DNA from 2 places in the Streptomyces sp. NPDC057939 genome. Region 1 is predicted to be linked to the other one. Evidence: riboswitches for the same ligand, from Rfam matches in the RefSeq annotation. Region 1 holds a riboswitch; the other holds the start of a gene.
The links. Region 1 has a riboswitch for guanidine ahead of ACFVS6_RS40065 (Ohr family peroxiredoxin). Riboswitches for the same ligand answer to the same signal wherever they lie in the genome.

Region 1 (3,199 bases):
TCAGCCAGGGCGAAAGCCAGGAGAAGCCGAGGTCCGTGAGCCGGGGGTCGGCGAGGGCCACCTCCCCACCGGGGGTCGCGAACCGCACCTCGAAGCCGGCGTCCCGCAGCGCGGCCCAGGGCACGGCGGCCTCGGTCGGGTCGTAGTCGCCTGCGGGGAGCAGGAAGAGAATCACGGTGCATTCCTCCGGGGGCGGCCGCGGTCGGCGGCGCGACGCGGCGGTGGTCAGGGCAGTACGCTTCCCCGGGTTCCGGGGGCGACGATAGGAGCCGACCGGCGCCACGTCATTGACCCGGGCGGCCAATCCGTTGACCCTCCCGACCGGCTCCCCCCTCCCACGGTGTTGACGGGGCTGGTGCGCCCGCATTGACTGGCGGCCGTGTCCACCAGCGAGCCGCCCTCCGTCACCGCGAGCTACGCCCTCGCCGTCCTCGGCGCCTCGGCGGACGGCGCCGGGGAGCCCGCCTGGGCGTCGCCCACGGACCGCCTGGCGTTCGGTGAGATGCGCGCCCTGTGGGACACGGTGCTCGGCGCCCCGGGCGCCGGACCGCACACCGGGCTCCTCGTGGGCGACCGCATCCGGCCCGAAGGCCTGCACGTCCTGGGTCACCTCGTCCTCACTTGCGCCGACCTGGCCGACGCCGCGCTGGCGGCCGAGCGCTACCACCCCCTGGTGAGCCAGGCGGGCACGGTGACCCTGCACCGGCGTGCCGGCGACAGCCTGATCCGCTACCGACCGACCGTCGACCCGAGGGCCATGCACCCCCAACAGGTGGAGGCGGTCCTCGCCGGCATGGTGCGGGCCGCCCGCTGGATCGCCGGCGACGACTGGGCGCCCCTGGCGGTGTCGTTCGCCCATCCCCTCGTCGGCGCGGCCGAACCGTACGCCCGCGTCCTCGGCTGCCCCGTCGCCTTCGACGCGCCGGAGCACGCGATCACGGTGGGCAACGAGGACCTCGACCGGCGCCGCCCCCTCTACGACCCGGAACTCAACGCCCTGCACCGGGCCCATGCCGACCGGCTCCTGGACCGGCTGTCCGCCGAGGTGACCACGGCCGGGAGCGTGCGGCGGTGGCTGGAGCGCGCCGCGCTCGCGGACGCCGGCCCCGAGGGGCCCGCCAAGGAGCTCAACCTCAGCGTCCGGACCCTGCGCAGGGCCCTCGGGGCGGAGGGAACGTCGTGGCGCGAGCTCCTCGACGCCGCCCGCCACGCCCGCGCCCGGCGCCTGCTGGAGACCTCGACGCTGTCCTTGGACCGGATCGCCCCGCAGGTGGGCCTGAGCGGCGCGGCGGCACTGGTGCGCGCCTTCACCCGCTGGGAGGGCATGCCCCCCGGGGCGTACCGCAGTCGACACCGGCCCGCGTCCCCGCCACGCGGGCCGGGCCGCGGGCGGGCCGGCGGCGGGTGAGGAAGGTCACCGTCGGCCCGTCCCCGGGTGGTGTCCGACGTTGCTAGATTTTCCGGCGGCCGGATCCACGGCCCCGGACGAGATGCGCCGTACCCGGTTACGCACGACGACGCGCGAGGTGCCGCACCAGCGGCGCCGACCGCTGTCCGCACCCGGGCGGCGTCCTCGTCGAGCAAGATGGGCCGAACGCCATGGCCGTGCCACTCACCGGCACCCTGTACGAAACGACCGCGCACGCCGTCGGAGGCCGCACCGGCTCCGTCCGCACGGACGACGGGCGCCTGGACCTGCGCCTGGCACCGCCGCGCAAGAAGGTGCCCGGCACCACCAATCCCGAGCAACTGTTCGCCGCCGGGTTCGCCGCCTGCTTCACCTCCGCGTTCGCGGAGGTCGCCGCCGAGTACGGGGCGGACGCCACGGCCGCGCACGTGGCCTGCGAGGTACGGCTCGGCACCACGGACACGCCCGCCGGCTACGGCCTCGCGGTGGCCCTCACCGTGAGCCTGCCCGGATGGGCGGCGGCGGACCTGCAACCCCTGCTGCACCGGGCCGACGAGGTCTGCCCGTATTCGCAGGCGGTGCGGGGCAACGTACCGCTGACGCTCCTGGCCGTGGACGACGACCCCGCCACCCGTGACGGGCACTGAGCCGGCGGGCCGCCCGGCGATGGGTCCCGGCGTCCCGCCGCCCGAGCGCGGCGCCTGGCTCCGGCGCGGCATCAGCCGCGACGGCGGACCCCTCGTCGAGGACCGCGAGGTGGTGTGGCTCCAGGTCGGGCGGTACTACGCCGACAGCCGGGGCTTCGCCGGTACGACCTCCTTCGACGGTTCGCAGGTGCGCTTCCACCACCTCACGGGCGAACCCGGTGAGGACACCGGCACCCTCCGGTGGGAGGGCGCGAACCTCGTCGAACGGGGCACCAACCCGGACGGGAGCACCTTCCTGGAGGTCTGGACCCCGCTGGCGGACGCCGAGGGCGTCACCGGTTCCTGGGCCGGCGCGGACCACCACGTGGTGCGTGTCGGCCGGCACGTGGTGCACGTCGATTCCGGGGCGGCGGGGACATACCGCAGGCTGTGACCTGCTGTCCGAAGGTGTAGCGCGCCGTGAACGGGGAAGAGGGAACGCGACCGGAAGCACTCAGTCCGATCATCCACCCGCCCCCGTTCGAAAGTCCCCGTCATGGCTGTCTCCGCCCCTCTGCCCGCTCAGCACCGACAGCGAGCCGCCCGGCCCCGGCCGGGACACCGGCTGCTGACCCGGGCGGTGGCCGTGGGAGCGGTCGCCGTGCTGTACACGGCGGCGACGGGCACCGGAGCCCAGGCGATCGTGCGCGGAACGGACTCCTCCGAGCCGTACCCGTTCATGGTGGCGATCCCGATGACCCCGGGGGACGGCGAGGGCTCCATGGACGCCATGTGCGGCGGGGCCCTGATCGCTCCGCAATGGGTGGTGACGGCCGGGCACTGCGCCCAGGAAGTGATGCCGGCACACCCCAGCGGAACGGTTCGCGTCGGCAGTGATCACCGCAACGCGGGCGGCACCGTACGCAAGATCGTCGCCAAGGTCGTCCACCCCGGCTTCGACGCCGCCGGCGACAAGCGCTCGAACGACGACATCGCCCTGCTGAAACTGGACCGGCCCGTCCGGGAACAGCCGGTGCGGATCGCGGGCAGCGCCCCCAAGGTCGGCGCGGACACCCGGGTGATCGGCTTCGGCACCGTGGTGGACGACCCCGAGCCGGGTCGGTGGGTGTTCCCCGACCGGCTCCAGGAGCTGGACACGCGCCGG
Region 2 (3,199 bases), on a different contig from region 1:
CCGTCAAGGACTACATCACCGAGCACGGGATCCTGGACGACAAGACCCTCGCGGAGGGCGGTTACCGGATCACCACGACGATCGACAAGCGCCGTCAGGCCGCGTTCGTCGACGCCGTACGAACCGAGATGGTGGACGAACTCGACCCGGCGGCCCGTCCGGCGGACCGTCTGGTGCGGGCGGGCGGGGCCTCCGTCGATCCCGCCACCGGCAAGGTCGTCGCCCTGTACGGCGGCATCGACTACACCAAGCAGTACGTGAACAACGCGACCCGGCACGACTACCAGGTGGCCTCCACCTTCAAGCCGTTCGTCTTCGCGGCCGCCGTGGAGAACGGCTCCCGGACCCAGGACGGCCGTCGCATCACCCCGAACACGATCTACAACGGCGACAACAAGCGCCCGGTCGTCGGCGGCCGGATCCGCTTCGCCCCCGAGAACGAGGGGCAGGTGTCCTACGGGAACATCACCGTCAACACGGCGACCGACCTCTCCGTCAACACCGTGTACGCGCAGATGGCCGTGGACGTCGGCGGGGAGAAGGTCAAGCGGACGGCCATCGCCCTGGGCATCCCGAAGAGCACCCCGAACTTCGACGCGGGCCCGGCCATCGCCCTGGGCACCATGCAGGCGAGCGTCCTGGACATGACGCAGGCGTACGCGACCCTCGCCGACCACGGCCGGCGCACCCCGTACACCTTCCTGGAGAAGATCACGAAGGACGGGGACACCATCGGGCTCCCCGACCGCACCCCGGAGCAGGTCATCAGCCGGGAGGCCGCCGACACGACGACGTCCATGCTGGTCAGCGTCGTCGACAACGGCACCGGTACGGCCGCCCTGGCGGCGGGCCACCCGGCGGCGGGCAAGACGGGCACGGCCGAACTGGACCGCTCGGCGTGGTTCGCGGCGTACACCCCGGACCTGGTCACGGTGGTGTCGATGATGGGCCAGGATCCGGACACGGGCACCCTCCAGTCCCTCTACGGGGCGTTGGGCGAGCGGCGCATCGGGGGCGGCGGCTATCCGGCGCGGATCTGGGCGGCCTACACGAAGTCGGCCCTGGAGGCCTCGGACCCCGTGGACTTCGACCTCGAACTCCAGCGGGGCGCGTCCCAGCCCCAGCAACCGGACGTCCCGCAGCCCCCGCCGAACTTCCCCGACGACCCGGCCACCCCGCCGACGGGCGGCCGGACGGACGGCGGCGGCGGCGACGGCGACGGCGACGGCGGTCGGACGGATGGCGGCGGTGACCAGGGCGGTCGGACCGACGGGGGCCGCACCGACGGCGGGCAGACACAGGGAGGCCAAACGCAGGGGGGACAGACGCAGGGCGGCCAGACGCAGGGGGGCCAGACCAACGGCGGGCAGACCGACGGCGGGCAGACGAACGGCGGCCAGACCCAGGGCGGCCGGACGAACGGCGGTCAGGACCAGGGGGGCGGGACCGACGGCGGGCGGACGGACGGCGGCCGCACCGACGGCGGGCAGACCGACGCCGGCCGGAACGCCGGCGGCGACGCCCAGGGCGGCGCCTTCGGCCGCCGCCCCCCGGCCGACTACCTCGAATGAGACCCGGTCGGGGTCAGTGACCGGAGGTGGCCTTCAGCCCGACCACGGCGACCAGCAGCAGGCAGATGAAGAAGATCCGGGCGGCGGTGACGGGTTCCCCCAGCACCGCCATGCCGAGCACCGCGGCGCCGGCCGCGCCGATGCCCACCCAGACCCCGTACGCGGTGCCGATGGGCAGGGTCTTCGCGGCGTAGGACAGCAGCACCATGCTGGCGACGATCCCGGCGCCGGTGAACACGGACGGCCACAGCCGGGTGAAGCCCTCGGTGAATTTCATGCCGATCGACCAGCCGACTTCGAGAAGACCGGCGACGAGAAGAAGAACCCAGGCCATGACAGGCACCTCCGGGACGAGACGGAAACGGGGGTGCGTCGTCTTTGCGTCCTGCAACCCGGTACGGCGCGTCTCGTCGGGGGTTCCCCTCCACCGTAGCAAAGGGGCGCCGAAAAGGGCCGGTGACCTCGGCCACCGGCCCTCGGGGGTGCTGCGGGACGGAAGGCGGGGCCCGGCGGAGGTCCCGTGGGGATCCGCCGGAGACCCGCCGGATCAGAGGTAGAGCCCGGTGGAGTCCTTGGACCCCTCCAGCCGCTCGGCGGCCACGGCGTGCAGGTCCCGCTCGCGCATCAGGACGTACGTCGCCCCGCGCACCTCGACCTCGGCCCGGTCCTCCGGGTCGTACAGCACCCGGTCTCCCGGCTCCACGCTGCGTACGTTCTGCCCCACCGCGACCACCTCGGCCCAGGACAGCCTCTTGCCCACGGCCGCCGTCGCCGGGATCAGGATGCCGCCGCCGGAGCGGCGTTCGCCCTCGGGCAGGTCGGACTTCACGAGCACGCGGTCGTGCAGCATGCGGATGGGCAGCTTGTCGTGGGTGGTGTTCTCGCTCACGCCCCGAACCTACCCGCCCGGCCCCGCCCCGTCCGCCGGTGGGTGCTCAACGCTTGCGACGCGCCGAGACCACGAGCAGTCCGACCACGCCGACGGCCAGCAGGGCCACGGGCACGATCCGCTCGAAACGCGGCGCCCCGTCCTCGTGGCGCAGGCCGTCCTTGGCGTCGGTGACGAGCCGGTTGACGGCGACGAAGGCCCGTCCGGCGGTCTGGTCGACCGTCGAGGCGACCCTCGCCTTCGCGTCCCCGACGATCGTCTTGGGGTGCATGCGCACGCCGATCTCGTCGAGCGTCTCGGCGAGCTGCTCGCGGCGACGGACGATGTCCGCCTCGATCTGAGCGGGGGTCCTGGCTTCCGGCACCGCGCTGCCTCCGTCGTTGTGTCGTCGTGTCGTCTGTGGCGTGATCCGTCATGGACAGTCTGTCAGCTCCGTCAGCTTAGGCTCATGACGTACCGATCCCCTCCCGAGGAGACTGTTGAGATGAGCGAGCGACTCCAGCCGGGCGACACCGCCCCCGCCTTCACCCTGCCCGACGCGGACGGCAACGAGGTCTCGCTGGCCGACCACAAGGGCCGCAAGGTGATCGTGTACTTCTACCCGGCGGCCCTGACGCCGGGCTGCACCAAGCAGGCCTGCGACTTCACCGACAACCTGGACGCCCTGGCGACCGCGGGGTACGACGTCATCGGCGTCTCCCCCGACAAGCCGGAGAAGCTCGCCAAGTTCCGCGAGCAG

Region 2: linked by a shared signal. The riboswitch ahead of ACFVS6_RS24705 (multidrug efflux SMR transporter) and the one ahead of ACFVS6_RS40065 (Ohr family peroxiredoxin) in region 1 are both predicted to bind guanidine.

Annotation. Positions count from the first base shown of each region.
Region 1 is NZ_JBHVPG010000076.1:5,733-8,931, forward strand. Features, by position in the region: gene ACFVS6_RS40055 (type 1 glutamine amidotransferase domain-containing protein) at 1-175, opposite strand, end outside; gene ACFVS6_RS40060 (AraC family transcriptional regulator ligand-binding domain-containing protein) at 380-1,408, shown strand; guanidine-III (ykkC-III) riboswitch at 1,461-1,524, shown strand; gene ACFVS6_RS40065 (Ohr family peroxiredoxin) at 1,600-2,055, shown strand; gene ACFVS6_RS40070 (hypothetical protein) at 2,042-2,488, shown strand; gene ACFVS6_RS40075 (S1 family peptidase) at 2,591-3,199, shown strand, end outside.
Region 2 is NZ_JBHVPG010000024.1:87,580-90,778, reverse strand. Features, by position in the region: gene ACFVS6_RS24710 (transglycosylase domain-containing protein) at 1-1,571, shown strand, start outside; gene ACFVS6_RS24705 (multidrug efflux SMR transporter) at 1,585-1,905, opposite strand; guanidine-III (ykkC-III) riboswitch at 1,938-2,016, opposite strand; gene ACFVS6_RS24700 (co-chaperone GroES) at 2,119-2,460, opposite strand; gene ACFVS6_RS24695 (DUF3618 domain-containing protein) at 2,507-2,824, opposite strand; gene bcp (thioredoxin-dependent thiol peroxidase) at 2,945-3,199, shown strand, end outside.